Regions from separate parts of the Streptomyces sp. NPDC001709 genome, predicted to be linked through region 2. Evidence: riboswitches for the same ligand, from Rfam matches in the RefSeq annotation. Region 2 holds a riboswitch; the other holds the start of a gene.
What was found. A riboswitch is a leader RNA that binds a small molecule or an ion and turns the genes downstream of it on or off. The one in region 2 is predicted to bind glycine.
Positions count from the first base shown of each region.

Region 1: another riboswitch for glycine. It lies ahead of gcvT (glycine cleavage system aminomethyltransferase GcvT); the one in region 2 lies ahead of gcvP (aminomethyl-transferring glycine dehydrogenase).

Region 1 covers NZ_JBSFGB010000014.1:175,990-183,601, reverse strand. Annotated here, with positions in the region: gene ACWC0C_RS21950 (class I SAM-dependent methyltransferase) at 1-332, shown strand, start outside; gene ACWC0C_RS21945 (L-serine ammonia-lyase) at 421-1,788, opposite strand; gene glyA (serine hydroxymethyltransferase) at 1,872-3,140, opposite strand; gene gcvH (glycine cleavage system protein GcvH) at 3,155-3,532, opposite strand; gene gcvT (glycine cleavage system aminomethyltransferase GcvT) at 3,641-4,759, opposite strand; glycine riboswitch at 4,799-4,911, opposite strand; glycine riboswitch at 4,912-5,009, opposite strand; gene ACWC0C_RS21925 (AAA family ATPase) at 5,166-5,849, shown strand; gene ACWC0C_RS21920 (enhanced serine sensitivity protein SseB) at 5,891-6,682, shown strand; gene ACWC0C_RS21915 (enhanced serine sensitivity protein SseB C-terminal domain-containing protein) at 6,855-7,612, shown strand, end outside.
Region 2 covers NZ_JBSFGB010000009.1:8,130-15,741, reverse strand. Annotated here, with positions in the region: gene modB (molybdate ABC transporter permease subunit) at 1-162, shown strand, start outside; gene ACWC0C_RS15960 (ABC transporter ATP-binding protein) at 159-1,271, shown strand; gene ACWC0C_RS15955 (TOBE domain-containing protein) at 1,299-1,718, shown strand; gene gcvP (aminomethyl-transferring glycine dehydrogenase) at 1,773-4,658, opposite strand; glycine riboswitch at 4,827-4,921, opposite strand; gene ACWC0C_RS15945 (PRC-barrel domain-containing protein) at 5,041-5,412, shown strand; gene ACWC0C_RS15940 (DNA polymerase IV) at 5,334-6,818, opposite strand; gene ACWC0C_RS15935 (MerR family transcriptional regulator) at 6,874-7,518, opposite strand.

The DNA.
Region 1 (7,612 bases), on a different contig from region 2:
ACCTCACCAAGGAGGCCACGGCGGCCACCCTGCGCCAGATCGCCGCGCTGGCACCCGGCTCGACCCTCGCCATGACCTTCCTGCTGCCGGAAGAGCTGGTGGACGAGCGCGACCGTGCCGGCCTCAAGGCCAGCGAGACGGGCGCCCGCGCCTCCGGCACCCCGTTCCGCAGCTTCTACACCCCCGGCGACATGCTGAACCTCGCCCGCGAGGCCGGCTTCACAGACGTCCGGCACATCCCGGGCACCTCACTCGCCGAACGCTACTTCGCGGCCCGCCCCGACGGCCTGCGCCCGTCGACCGGGGAGGATCTGCTCCTGGCCCGGACCTGAGCGAGCCGACGCCGGCGGGGAGCCCGCGTGCGCAGTCACCGAGCTCCCCGACGAGTCCGGGCTCCCGACGAGTCCGGACTCCCCACGCTCAGCACTCGATGATGTTGACCGCCAGCCCGCCCCGGGCCGTCTCCTTGTACTTCACCGACATGTCCGCGCCCGTGTCCTTCATGGTCTTGATGACCTTGTCGAGGGACACCTTGTGGGAGCCGTCGCCGCGCATGGCCATCTTGGCGGCGGTGACCGCCTTCACCGCGGCCATGCCGTTGCGCTCGATGCACGGGATCTGGACCAGGCCGCCGACCGGGTCGCAGGTCAGGCCGAGGTTGTGCTCCATGCCGATCTCGGCCGCGTTCTCGACCTGCTCGGAGGAGCCGCCGAGGACCTCGGCCAGTGCGCCCGCGGCCATCGAGCAGGCGGAGCCGACCTCGCCCTGGCAACCGACCTCGGCGCCGGAGATGGAGGCGTTCTCCTTGAAAAGCATGCCGATCGCGCCCGCAGCCAGCAGGAAGCGGACGACGCCGTCCTCGTCGGCGCCGGGGACGAAGTTGATGTAGTAGTGCAGGACCGCCGGGATGATGCCGGCCGCGCCGTTCGTGGGGGCCGTGACGACGCGGCCGCCCGCCGCGTTCTCCTCGTTCACCGCCATCGCGTAGAGCGTGATCCACTCCATCGCGTGCGCCGGCGCGTCGCCCTCGGCGCGCAGCTGTCGGGCGGAGACGGCCGCGCGGCGGCGGACCTTCAGACCGCCGGGCAGGATGCCCTCGCGGGACATGCCGCGCCGGACGCACTCGCGCATCACCCGCCAGATCTCCAGCAGGCCCTCGCGTATCTCCGTCTCCGTGCGCCAGGCCCGTTCGTTCTCCAGCATCAGGGAGGAGATCGACAGGCCCGTCTCCTTCGTCAGGCGCAGCAGCTCGTCGCCCGTGCGGAAGGGGTACTTCAGGACCGTGTCGTCCAGCTTGATCCGGTCCGCGCCGACCGCCTCCTCGTCCACGACGAAGCCGCCGCCGACCGAGTAGTAGGTCTTCGAGAGCAGTTCCGCGCCGCCGGCGTCGTACGCCCACAGCGTCATGCCGTTGGCGTGGTACGGCAGGGCCTTGCGGCGGTGCAGCACGAGGTCCTTGTCGAAGTCGAACGCGATCTCGTGCTCGCCCAGCAGGCTGATCCGGCCTTCGGCCTTGATCGCCTCCACGCGCGCGTCCGCGGTCTCCACGTCCACCGTGCGCGGCGAGTCGCCGGTCAGGCCGAGCAGGACGGCCTTCGGGGTGCCGTGGCCGTGCCCGGTCGCGCCCAGGGAGCCGTACAGCTCGGTGCGGACGGAGGCGACCTGCTCCAGGACGCCTTCGTTGCGCAGTCTGCGGGCGAACATCCGCGCCGCACGCATCGGGCCGACCGTGTGGGAGCTGGACGGGCCGATGCCGATCGAGAACAGGTCGAAGACCGAGATGGCCACGGTCACTCCTCAAGACAGGGGGTGGCGGGGCACCCTCCGGGATCCTCCGTCGGGCGCCCCACCGGGGACTTACTTGTCCGGGTCTACTTGGTCAGGCCCGGGTACAGCGGGTGCTTGTCGGCGAGCGCCTTCACGCGCGCCTTGAGGGCCTCGGCGTCGTAGGACGGCTTCAGCGCCTCGGCGATCACGTCCGCGACCTCGGCGAAGTCCTCGGCCGTGAAGCCGCGGGTCGCCAGGGCGGGCGTGCCGATCCGCAGGCCCGACGTCACCATCGGGGGCCGCGGGTCGTTCGGGACCGCGTTGCGGTTGACCGTGATGCCGACCTCGTGGAGACGGTCCTCGGCCTGCTGCCCGTCCAGCTCGGACTCGCGCAGATCCACCAGGATCAGGTGCACGTCCGTGCCGCCGGACAGCACGTTCACCCCGGCCTCGCGGGCGTCCGCCGCCGTCAGGCGCTCGGCGAGGATGCGGGCACCCTCCACGGTACGACGCTGGCGCTCCTTGAACTCCTCCGAGGCCGCGACCTTGAAGGAGACCGCCTTCGCCGCGATCACGTGCTCCAGGGGACCGCCCTGGAAGCCCGGGAAGACGGACGAGTTCAGCTTCTTCGCGAAGTCCTTGCCGCGCGCGAGGATGATGCCGCCGCGCGGACCGCCCAGCGTCTTGTGGGTGGTGGAGGTCACCACGTCGGCGTACGGCACCGGGTTCGCGTGCAGACCGGCCGCGACCAGGCCCGCGAAGTGCGCCATGTCGACCCACAGGTAGGCCTCGACCTCGTCGGCGATCCGGCGGAACTCGGCGAAGTCCAGCTCACGCGGGTACGCCGACCAGCCCGCGATGATCACCTTCGGGCGGTGCTCCTTGGCGAGCCGCTCGACCTCGGCCATGTCGACCAGACCGGTGCCGGCGTCCACGTGGTACGCGACCACGTTGAACTGCTTGCCGGAGAAGTTCAGGCGCATGCCGTGGGTCAGGTGGCCGCCGTGGGCGAGGTCCAGGCCGAGGATGGTGTCCCCGGGCTGGGCGAGCGCGAACAGGGCCGCCTGGTTGGCGGAGGCGCCGGAGTGGGGCTGGACGTTGGCGTACTCGGCGCCGAACAGCTCCTTGAGCCGGTCGATCGCGATCTGCTCGGCGACGTCGACGTGCTCGCAGCCGCCGTAGTAGCGGCGGCCCGGGTAGCCCTCGGCGTACTTGTTGGTGAGGACGGAACCCTGCGCCTCCATCACCGCGAGCGGCGCGAAGTTCTCGGAGGCGATCATCTCCAGCGTGGACTGCTGGCGGCCGAGCTCGGCGTCGACCGCGGCGGCGATCTCCGGGTCCAGCTCGTGCAGGGACGTGTTCAGGACAGTCATGCGGTTACGGCTCCTCAGCCGGCGTTCTGGGCGGTGTACTCGTCGGCGGAGAGCAGGTCGGCCGGCTCCTCCGCGACGCGCACCTTGAACAGCCAGCCGCCCTCGAAGGGGGCCGAGTTCACCAGCGACGGGTCGTTGACGACGTCCTCGTTGATCTCGGTGACCTCACCGGTGACCGGCGAGTACAGGTCGGAGACCGACTTGGTCGACTCCAGCTCGCCGCAGGTCTCGCCCGCGGTCACGGTGGAGCCGACCTCGGGGAGCTGGGCGTAGACCACATCGCCGAGCGCGTTGGCCGCGAACTCGGTGATGCCGACCGTCGAGACGCCGTCCTCGGCGGCCGACAGCCACTCGTGCTCCTTGCTGTAGCGCAGCTGCTGGGGGTTGCTCATGGCCTGAATTCTCCTGTACGCGCGGGAATGCTGATGAAGGGGGACTGCTGAAGCCGCTGGTGAGCAGCGGAAACGTGCGCGGGGTCACACGGTGACCGCACCCAGTGTCTACTTCTGGCGCTTGTAGAACGGCAGTGCCACGACCTCGTACGGTTCGTGGCTGCCCCGGATGTCCACGCCGACGCCCTCGGTGCCCGGCGCCGCGTGCGCGGCGTCGACGTAGGCCATGGCGATCGGCTTGCCCAGGGTGGGGGAGGGGGCGCCGGAGGTGATCTCGCCGATCACCTCGCCGCCCGCGACGACGGCGTACCCGGCGCGCGGCACCCGGCGGCCCTCGGCGATGAGACCGACGAGGACCCGCGGCGGGTTCTCCTGGGCGCGGGAAGCGGCCTCGGCGAGCGCCTCGCGCCCGACGAAGTCGCCCTCCTTCTCGAACTTCACCACCCGGCCGAGCCCGGCGTCGAAGGGGGTGAGCGAGGTGGTCAGCTCGTGCCCGTACAGCGGCATGCCCGCCTCCAGGCGCAGGGTGTCCCGGCAGGACAGGCCGCACGGGACCAGACCGACGCCCTCGCCGGCCTTGGTCAGTGCCTGCCACAGCTCGACCGCGTGCTCGGGCTTCACGAACAGCTCGAAGCCGTCCTCGCCGGTGTACCCGGTGCGGGCGATGAGGGCCGGGACGCCGGCGACCGTGCCGGGCAGGCCGGCGTAGTACTTCAGGCCGTCGAGGTCGGCGTCGGTGAGGGACTTCAGGATGCCGGGCGACTCGGGGCCCTGGACGGCGATCAAGGCGTACGCGTCCCGGTCGTCGCGCACCTCGGCGTCGAAGCCGGCGGAACGCTCGACCAGGGCGTCCAGCACCACCTGGGCGTTGGAGGCGTTGGCGACGACCATGTACTCGGTCTCGGCGAGCCGGTAGACGATCAGGTCGTCCAGGATGCCGCCGTCGGCCCGGCAGATCATGGTGTAGCGGGCGCGGCCCACGCCGACGGAGGCGATGTTGCCGACCAGGGCGAAGTTCAGCAGGGCGGCCGCCTGGGCGCCGGTGACGGTGATCTCGCCCATGTGGGAGAGGTCGAAGAGCCCCGCCTTCGTCCGTACGGCGACGTGCTCGTCGCGCTCGGAGCCGTAGCGCAGGGGCATGTCCCAGCCGGCGAAGTCGGTCATCGTCGCACCGAGCGAGCGATGCAGCGCATCCAGCGCGGTATGACGGAGTTCGGTACTGCTCATCGGTCGGTCGTCTCCCAAGGAATGACAGGCGAGGAACGTTCCTCCCCATCTGTCATCGGAACCTGAGAGGTTCGCCAGGACCGCCACAGGGACGATCGCGGCTTGCACCTTGGGTGGAGCCACTGACACAGCGGCCCGCTTTTCAGATGTGCCTCGCCCGCGCGGTAACGGGGCCTGAGAGATTCAAGGGAGGGACTTGCTCCTTCGGCGCCCCAGCGAAGGCTGCTGGGGACTCTCCCGCGCGGATTCAAGCGGCCGGTATGCAGTTGGCGGCCACATCATTGCACGGCGAGCGGGCTTTTGTAACCGACCTGTGGCAGGACGCGGACCCCGCCACCGACATCGTCCATTACCTTCTCTTTACGCATTTCGGGAACGAGGATTGCCGAGCCGACAGGGGAGGACGATCACGGTGAACAGGACCCCGTTGTACGCCACCGTCACTACCGGCACCACGGGCACCGCGGTGCCGAGGCAACGCCCCGGCCCGCTCCCGGTCGTCCGCGATCTGCGCGACCGCGCCGGCCGCGGCCCGCGCGCCCTGGTGTTCGGCCCCAGCGACCTGGTCGTGATCACCGGCCTGCCCGGCAGCGGCAAGTCCACCCTGATGCACCGCGCGGTCACGGGCCGCCGCATCGACTCCCAGGACACGCGGGACCGCTGGGACGCCCGCGCCCCCCGTCTGCTGCCCTACGCCCTCTACCGGCCCCTGGTGCGCCTCGCCCACTACGCCGGCCTGCGCCGCGTCCTGCGCGCCGGGGAGGGCGTCGTCGTGCACGACTGCGGCACCCAGCCCTGGGTGCGCGTCTGGCTCGCCCGCGAGGCGCGCCGCCGCGGCGGCACCCTCCACCTCCTCCTGCTCGACGTCACTCCCGAGACCGCCCGCGAGGGCCAGCACGAGCGCGGCCGGACCGTCTCCTCCTACGCCTTCCACCGCCACCGGCGTACGACCACCCGGCTGCTCACCGCGATCGAGCGCGGCGAGCTGCCCGCGGGCTGCGGCTCGGCCACCCTGCTGGACCGCCCGGCGGCGAACGCCCTGCACCGGATCGAGTTCACGGGGTCGGCCGCTGTCACAGCCAACCGCTAGCCTTCTTGGTCACAGAGTGATTCCCAGCAGGCGGTAGGCAGATGGACTTCCCGGCGGACATTCCCGCGGACTTCCCGGCACAGGCGCACCCCCAGCCGCACGGCGGCTGGCCCGGCAACGAGCTGGAGGAGGTGCTCTCGGCCTCCCTCGGCATACCCGCCGCGGCCGGCCGGATCATCGAGGTGCTGGGCCGCAGCCTGCTCTGGATCCCGCTGCCGAGCGGCGGCGGCCCGGACAGCGGCCCGCTCGACCTGCCCACGCTGGACATCGAGGGCCAGGTGTACGTCCCGGTGTTCAGCTCCGAGGAGCAGCTGCACCAGGCGGCCGGCTCCCACATGCCCTACACCATCGCCCCGGCCGTGGAGTTCGCCCGCGGCCTGCCCCCGCAGGTCGGTATCGCCGTGAACCCCGACGCGCTGGTCGGCATCCCGCTGCCGCCCGCTGCGGTGGCCGAGCTGTGCCGGACCGGCCGTACCCCGCTCGACGGCCCCGCCACCGGCGGCCGGGTCCGCCTGTTCGAGCCCGACTGGCAGGACGACCCGGTCGACTTCCTCTCCGCCGCGTCCGCCGAGTTCGCCGAGACCGGCGTGGTCCTCACCGCCCGCCGCTGCCTGGCCGCCATAGAGACGGACGACCCGGTGATGTTCGTAGGCGTGGAACTGTCCCAGTGGGAGGGCGACCTGCGCACCCTCCCCATGCAGGCCCTGGGCAGAGCCCTCGGTAAAGTCCCGGTCAAATGGCCGGTCAACCTGGTCCTCCTGGACGTGACGGACGACCCGGTGGCCGAATGGCTGAGGTCGAAGGTCCGCCCCTTCTATCAGTACGGTCACTGAGGCGCGCCCCAAAGGGGCGCGGGGAACTGCGCGACAAGCCACAACGCACCCGCACCCGCGCACGCACCCGGGGCCCCGAGCTATTGGGCGCTTAAGCTGTCCCCAAACGCGGGGCACAGAAAAGAGAAGGGCACGACAGGTGAGCGCGAGCCACAGCGGCAGCGTCGAGCACATGCTGCGCCAGGTCACCCCCGGCCGCTACGACGCCTACGAGGCCCTGCTGCGCGCCCTCGCCACCCCGTCCGCCGGCCAGATCTGGATGCTCCTGTGGCACGGCCAGGCCGGCTCCCCGGACGCCCAGTACGGGAACATGGAGGTCGACGGCTTCCAGTACGCCCCCTGCGTCACCTCCGCCCAGGAACTCTCGGCCAGCGGCTGGAACCGGTCGTACGAGGTCGTCGACGGACTCGACGTCGCCCGCACCCTCTACCCCGACCACTACGGCCTCTGGCTCAACCCGCACTCCCCGGGCGGCGGCGTCGGCATCCCCTGGCTGGACCTGCGCCGTATCGCCACGGGCCTGGACCGCCAGCCCGCCGGCCCTCTCCGGCTGACCGAACCCGGCATCGAGATCCCGCAGTTCTACGCCCTGCTCGCGCAGAACGCCCACCGCACCCCGGCCCTGCGCTCGCTGCGCCGCGCCTGGGTGCAGCCGGCGCTCGGCGCGCCGTACCTCGCCATCGGTCTCGACGTGTACGACACCTCGCCGGCCGCCGTCGACTCGGTGCGCGCGATGATGCAGCAGTCCGCGGGCGCGGTCCCGGAGGGCCTGCCGGTGTCGACGGTCGCGATGACCGACGACTACGACCCGGTGGTCATGTGGATGCGGGCCAACGCCCGCCCCTTCTACGACCGCGAGGCCCACGCGGCCCCGCCGCAACCCCAGCTCCAGGCCTCTCCCCAAGCGCAGGCGCCGGCCGCCGGCTACGG
Region 2 (7,612 bases):
TTCGCGGGCAACTTCCCCGGCCGCACCCAGACCATGCCCCTCGCGGTCTACCTGGCCCTGCAGAACGACCCCGACGCCGCCGTCTCCCTCAGCCTGGTCCTGCTGGTGGTGTCGATCGCGGTGCTGGCGGGTCTGCGAGACCGTTGGATGACAACGCGATGACAGACCCCCGCCCCACACCCGCAACCGCCGAGGACCAGCCCCCCACCCCCCTCCCACAGCCGCGGCCGACCACCGGCCTGGACGCCCACCTCGTCGTCGACCGCCCCTCATTCCGTCTGGACATGACGCTCACCGCCGCTCCCGGAGACGTCGTCGCCCTCCTCGGACCCAACGGCGCCGGGAAGACCACGGCCCTGCGCGCCCTCGCCGGACTCACCCCCCTCACCGACGGCCATCTGCGTCTGGACGGCACGACCCTGGACCGCACCCCTCCGGAGTCCCGCCCGGTCGGCGTCGTCTTCCAGGACTACCTGCTCTTCCCGCACCTGTCCGCCCTGGACAACGTCGCCTTCGGCCCGCGCTGCCAGGGCGCGAGCAAGGCCGAGGCCCGCGCGCAGGCAGCGGCCTGGCTGGACCGCATGGGCCTGGCCGGCCACGCGGGCGCCAAGCCCCGGCGCCTGTCCGGCGGGCAGGCCCAGCGCGTGGCCCTCGCCCGCGCCCTGGCCACGCACCCCCGGCTGCTGCTCCTGGACGAGCCGCTGGCCGCCCTGGACGCCCGCACCCGCCTGGAGGTCCGTGCCCAACTCCGCCGCCACCTGGCCGAGTTCGAGGCGGTCGCCGTCCTGGTCACACACGATCCGCTGGACGCCATGGTGCTCGCGGACCGCCTGGTCGTCATAGAGCACGGCCGGGTCGTCCAGGAGGGCACCCCGGCCGACATCGCCCGCCATCCGCGCACCGACTACATCGCCCAGCTCGTCGGCCTCAACCTCTACCGGGGCCAGGCGGACGGACACGCGGTACGACTCGACGCGGGCCCCTCGATCACCACTACGGAAGACCTGTCCGGCCCGGTGTTCGTGGCGTTCCCGCCGTCCGCGGTCACCCTCTTCCGGGACCGGCCCACCGGCGCCAGCGCCCGTAACCTCTGGCGCTGCGAGGTGGCCGGCCTGGAGACCCACGGCGACCAGATCCGCGCCGGCCTCACCGGCGAACTCCCCCTCGCCGCGGACCTCACCACGGTCGCCGCCGCCGACCTCGGTCTGCACCCGGGCGCCGCTGTCTGGGCGACGGTCAAAGCAACCCAGACTCACGCATACCCGGCCTGAACGGGCGGCCGCTCTACGGTGAGGTCCATGACCCTGAGCATCCGCAACCAGCTCCCCGGCACGGTCACCGCGATCCAGCCGGGCGAGGCCATGGCCACCGTGAAGATCCGTCTGGACGGCGGTCAGGACCTGACCGCAGCGATCACCCTGGAGGCGGCCCGGGACCTCGGCCTGTCCGAAGGCTCCCCGGTACGGGCCCTGGTGAAGTCCACCGAGGTCTCCCTGGCCACCGCCCCGATCGACCGCGTCTCGATCCGCAACCAGCTGCCGGGCACCGTCACCGACATCGCGACCGGCGCCGCGATGGCCACCGTGAAGATCTCGATCCAGGGCGGTTCGATGACCTCCGCCATCACCAAGGAGTCGGCCTCCGACCTCGGTCTCTCCGCCGGCTCCTCCGTGGTCGCCCTGATCAAGTCCACCGAGGTGGCGCTGGCGACGGCCTGACACGGCGAGGGCCCCGCCCGGAAACCGGACGGGGCCCTGCGCACCACCGCTCGCTCAGTCCTCGTAGGCGTCCAGCGGCGGGCAGGAGCACACCAGGTTGCGGTCGCCGAAGGCCTGGTCGATACGGCGCACCGGCGGCCAGTACTTGTCGGCGGCCGAGACACCGGCCGGGAAGACGGCCTCCCCACGGCTGTAGGCGTGCGTCCACTCACCGCCGAGCGCGGCCGCGGTGTGCGGGGCGTTGCGCAGCGGGTTGTCCTCCGCCGGCCACTCACCCGCGCCGACCTTCTCGATCTCCGCGCGGATGGCGATCATCGCGTCGCAGAAACGGTCCAGCTCGGCCAGGTCCTCGGACTCGGTCGGCTCGATCATCAGCGTGCCGGCCACCGGGAAGGACATGGTCGGCGCGTGGAAGCCGTAGTCGATGAGCCGCTTGGCGACGTCGTCCACGCTGACGCCGGTCGCCTTGGTCAGCGGACGCAGGTCGATGATGCACTCGTGCGCGACCAGGTTGCCGGGACCGGTGTAGAGCACCGGGTAGTGCGGCTCCAGGCGCTTGGCCACGTAGTTCGCGGAGAGCACGGCCACCTGCGTGGCGCGCTTGAGACCCTCGCCGCCCATCAGGCGGACGTACGCCCAGGAGATCGGCAGGATGCCCGCGCTGCCCCACGGCGCCGCCGAGATCGGGCCCACGCCCGTCTCCGGGCCGGCAGCCGGCTGCATCGGGTGGTTCGGCAGGTACGGCGCCAGGTGTGCGCGCACACCGACCGGGCCGACGCCCGGACCACCGCCGCCGTGCGGGATGCAGAACGTCTTGTGCAGGTTCAGGTGCGAGACGTCACCGCCGAAGTGGCCCGGCTTGGCGAGGCCGACCAGGGCGTTGAGGTTGGCGCCGTCGACGTACACCTGGCCGCCGGCCTCGTGCACCTGGGCGCAGATGTCGGCGACGTGCTCCTCGAACACACCGTGCGTGGACGGGTAGGTGATCATCAGCACCGCCAGCTCGTCGCGGTACTGCTCGATCTTCGCCCGCAGGTCCTCGACGTCGATCTCGCCGTCCTCGGCGGTCTTGACGACGACGACCTTCATGCCGGCCATCACGGCGCTGGCCGCGTTGGTGCCGTGCGCGGAGGAGGGGATCAGGCAGACGGTGCGCTGCTCGTCGCCGTTGGCGCGGTGGTAGCCGCGTACGGCGAGCAGACCGGCCAGCTCGCCCTGCGAACCGGCGTTCGGCTGGAGGGAGACCTTGTCGTACCCGGTGACCTCGGCGAGACGTTCCTCCAGCTCGCGGATGAGCGTCAGGTAGCCCTGCGCCTGCTCGGCCGGGGCGAAGGGGTGCAGCTGGCCGAACTCGGGCCAGGTGACCGGCTCCATCTCCGTGGTCGCGTTGAGCTTCATGGTGCAGGAGCCCAGCGGGATCATGCCGCGGTCGAGCGCGTAGTCGCGGTCGGCCAGCCTGCGCAGGTAGCGCAGCATCGCGGTCTCGGAGCGGTAATCGTGGAAGACCGGGTGGGTGAGGTAGGAGTCGGTGCGCAGCAGCGCCTCGGGCAGGGTGTCCTCGGCGGTCGCATCCAGCGCCTCGATGTCGCCCTCGACCCCGAAGGCGGACCACACGGCGGCCAGCTGGGCCCGCTTGGTGGTCTCGTCACAGGCCAGGGTGACATGGTCGGCGTCGACCAGGTGGAGGTTGACCCCGTTCTCCCGGGCGGCGGCGACGACGTCGGCGGCCTTGCCGGGCACGCGCGCGGTGATGGTGTCGAAGAAGGCGCCGTGGACGATCTCGACGCCGCCGGCCTTCAGCCCCTCGGCGAGGATCGTGGCGTACCGGTGCGTCCGCCCGGCGATGGCCTTGAGCCCCTCCGGCCCGTGGTAGACGGCGTACATGCCGGCCATCACGGCGAGCAGCACCTGCGCGGTGCAGATGTTACTGGTCGCCTTCTCACGGCGGATGTGCTGCTCACGCGTCTGCAGGGCGAGCCGGTAGGCCTTGTTCCCGTCCGCGTCGACGGAGACGCCCACCAGGCGGCCGGGCAGGCTGCGCGCGAACTTCTCGTGCACCGCCATGTAGCCGGCGTGCGGACCGCCGAAGCCCATCGGCACGCCGAAGCGCTGGGTCGTGCCGACGGCGATGTCCGCACCCAGCTCGCCCGGGGAGGTCAGCAGGGTCAGGGCGAGCAGATCGGCGGCGACGGTGACGAGCGCGCCGAGCTCATGCGCCTGGTCGATGACCGGCTTGATGTCCCGGACGGCACCGGAGGCGCCCGGGTACTGGATCAGCACGCCGTTGATCTCACGCGCGGCGATGTCGGCCGGGATACCGTCGCTGAGGTCGGCGACGACGACCTCGACCCCGGTCGGCTCGGCGCGCGTCTCGATGACGGCGATGGTCTGCGGCAGGGCGTCCGCGTCGACCAGGAACAGGCCCTTCTTGTTCTTGCCCATGCGCCGCGAGAGCGCCATGGCCTCGGCGGCGGCGGTGCCCTCGTCGAGGAGGGAGGCACCCGAGGTGGGCAGACCGGTCAGGTCGGCGACCACGGTCTGGAAGTTCAGCAGGGCTTCGAGCCGCCCCTGGGAGATCTCCGGCTGGTAGGGCGTGTAGGCCGTGTACCAGGCCGGGTTCTCCATGACGTTGCGCAGGATGACCGGCGGAGTGAACGTCCCGTAGTACCCGAGCCCGATCATGGAATCGAGGACCTGGTTGCGGTCGGCGAGCGAGCGCAGCTCGGCAAGCACCTCGGCCTCGGTGCGGGCGCCCGGCAGGTCGAGGGCGTCGGCGTTCTTGATCACATCCGGGACCGCCGCGGCGGTCAGCTCGTCCAGCGAGCCGTAGCCGACCTGGGCGAGCATCTTGGCCCGCGCCTCCTGGTCGGGCCCGATGTGGCGCTGCTCGAACGGGATGCCCGCTTCGAGCTCCGAGAGCGGAATGCGATGGGCGGTCATTGCGGAGGCCTCCTGGTCTGACACGACCTTCGAAGGGCACCACGGCGCGGGTGCCCGGACGGCCTCCCCCTCTGTCATCTCAACCTGAGAGCTTCACCGGGTATGCCCCGGCTTTCACCGTCGGTGAGGGCGGGAGCCGTCGACACCCGCCCTGCTTTCCAGAGTGACCTCGTCCGTGCGGTACGTGAGCCTGAGAGATTCCGGGGAGGATTTGCTCCTTCGGCGCCTCCGAGGTGGTCGGAGGACTCTCCCGCACGGGGTCAGCAGCCGCTGTCAGCCTACCAGCGGGGTCAACGCCCGAGCCCTCGAGTGGCCGGCTCCCTGAATGTGCTCTTTTGTAGTGCTTACGGATGAGTTGCGACCAAGTGGAGGGAGAGGGACCGTGCAGACCGAGATCGATCCGCGCAACCTGATCGGCCGCAAGGCGTTCGACCGCAATGGCACCAAGATCGGCACCATCGACGAGGTCTACCTCGACGACGCGACCGGCGTGCCCGAGTGGGCGGCCATACGCACCGGCCTCTTCTCCCGCGACGCCTTCGTCCCCCTGGAGCCGAGCGAACTGGTCGAAGGCTCCCTCCGCGTCCCCTTCGACCGCGCCCTGATCAAGGATGCCCCCGACTTCGGCGTGGGCCGCCACCTCTCCCCCGAACAGGAACTCCAGCTCTACCACCACTACGGCCTCGACGTAGCCTCACCTCCCTCAGCCCCGGACCACGACTTCGGCAAGCTGGCGGGGTCGGAGGAGACCTGATCGTCCCCTGGGGTCCGGGGCGGAGCCCCGTGTCGGTCACTGCTCGACCGACCGAGACGAGCGGGCGGGTGGGAAAGATCCGCAACCAACGGCAACGGATCAGCGGACTCCAGCGCAGGATCCCCGACGAGGAACGTCCGCACCCTCCCCGGAGGCGACTGCGGCGTCTCGAACCGCACCGTCACCCGTCCCAGCCCACTCCCCTGCACCCACCCGTGCCCGTACTCCGCGTGCCTGACGTCCTGTCCCGCCCGCCAGTGCCTTTCGACGGGCTCCGGCCGCTCTACGACAACCTCGGCCTCGGCCTCCTCCGGCGCCTCCGCCGCCCGCGAGGGCATGGCCTGTGCGAACAGATCCTCCTGCGTGTAGTCGGCGAGCCCGGAAACGCCCACACCCAGCAGCCGTACCCCACCCGTGGTGTCCACGGAGTCCAGCAACCGCGCCGCCGCCTCCCGGACGACCGCCGGATCGTCCGTGGGCCCCCTGAGCGTCTCGGAGCGGGTCAGCGTCGAGAAGTCGTACCTGCGCACCTTCAGCACTATGGTCCGCCCCGACAGCCCGGCCCCGCGCAGCCGCCCCACGCACCGGTCGGCGAGCCGCTGCACCTCCAGCCCGATCCGCAGCCGGTCATGGATGTCCACGTCGTAGGTGTCCTCGACCGACACCGACTTCGCCTCGCGCTCGGCCACCACGGGCCGCTCGTCGCGGGCCAGCGCCATGGCGTACAACGCGTGCCCGTGCGCCTTGCCCAGCAGTCGCACCAGCTCGTCCTCCCCGGCCTCGGCGAGCTCCTCAACGGTCGTGATCCCGGCTCTGCGCAGATGGTCCCCGGTGGCCGGCCCGACCCCGGGCAGGGTCCGCACCGGCATGGGGCCGAGCAGGGCCCGCTCGGTGCCGGGGTCGATGACCACCAGGCCGTCCGGCTTGGCCTGCTCGGAGGCGATCTTGGCGAGCATCTTGGAGGCGGCGAGCCCCACCGATCCGGTGAGCCCCGTGACCGCCCGGATGTCCGCGCGCAGCTTGATCCCGGCCAGCCGCGCCGACTCCTCGTCCCCGGCCGTCCCGCCCGCCTCCAGGTCCACGAACGCCTCGTCCAGGCTGAGCGGCTCCACCAGCGGCGACAGCTCCCGCAGCAGCGCCATCACCTGCTCGCTGATCGCCCGGTACACGGTGAAGCGCGGCACCAGATACGCGGCGTTGGGTGCCAGCCGGCGTGCCTGGGCCATGGGCATCGCCGAGTGGACCCCGAAGACCCGTGCCTCGTACGACGCGGTGGCCACCACCCCGCGCGGTCCGAGCCCGCCCACGACGACCGCCTTCCCGCGCAGGCTCGGCTTGGATGCCTGTTCCACCGAGGCGTAGAAGGCATCCATGTCGAGATGCAGGATCGTGGGCGCGTTTCTCACATCTCCGATGCTGCACCACGGCACTGACAATGCCGGGTCCCGGAGCGCGCCGGTGTCAGACCGCCCGGTTGCGCCGCCGCGCCAGCTCGTCCGCGGGGTTGTGCCCGACGAGCGTCTCGCCGGTGTCGATGCGCTCGCCGTGCAGCTGGGAGAGCGCGCTTTCCACGTCCCGCCACACCACGCCGACGGCGATCCCGAAGATGCCCTGACCGCCCTGGAGCAGGGCGTGGACCTCGTCCGGCGAGGTGCACTCGTACACCGTGGCGCCGTCGCTCATCAGCGTCATCCGCTCCAGGTCACGGAAACCGCGTTCTCTGAGGTGCTGGACAGCCGTGCGGATGTTCTGCAGCGAGACCCCGGTGTCCAGGAACCGCTTCACGATCTTCAGGACGACGACGTCCCGGAAGCTGTACAGACGCTGTGTGCCCGACCCGTACGCGGGCCGCACGCTCGGCTCGACCAGGCCGGTGCGCGCCCAGTAGTCGAGCTGCCGGTAGGTGATGCCCGCGGCCGCGCAGGCCGTAGGCCCGCGGTAGCCGATCTCTTCCGATGCCATGGACGCCGCCCCTCCGCCGTTCGGCACCACCGTCGGCCGCTGCGGAGCGTGACCCACCGCGCTGCTGTGAACCGGGTACGGACCGCTCTCCCCGAAACCGCGCACGGGAGCACCCCCAGCCGTACCGTCGCCGCTGGTTCTCACGCCGACCTCCGTCCTTGACCTGCCTTCTCGACGGTAGGCAGTCACCAGGGGTGCGTCAACGATCGCCACACTCGGCACGCCGAGTGATAATCAC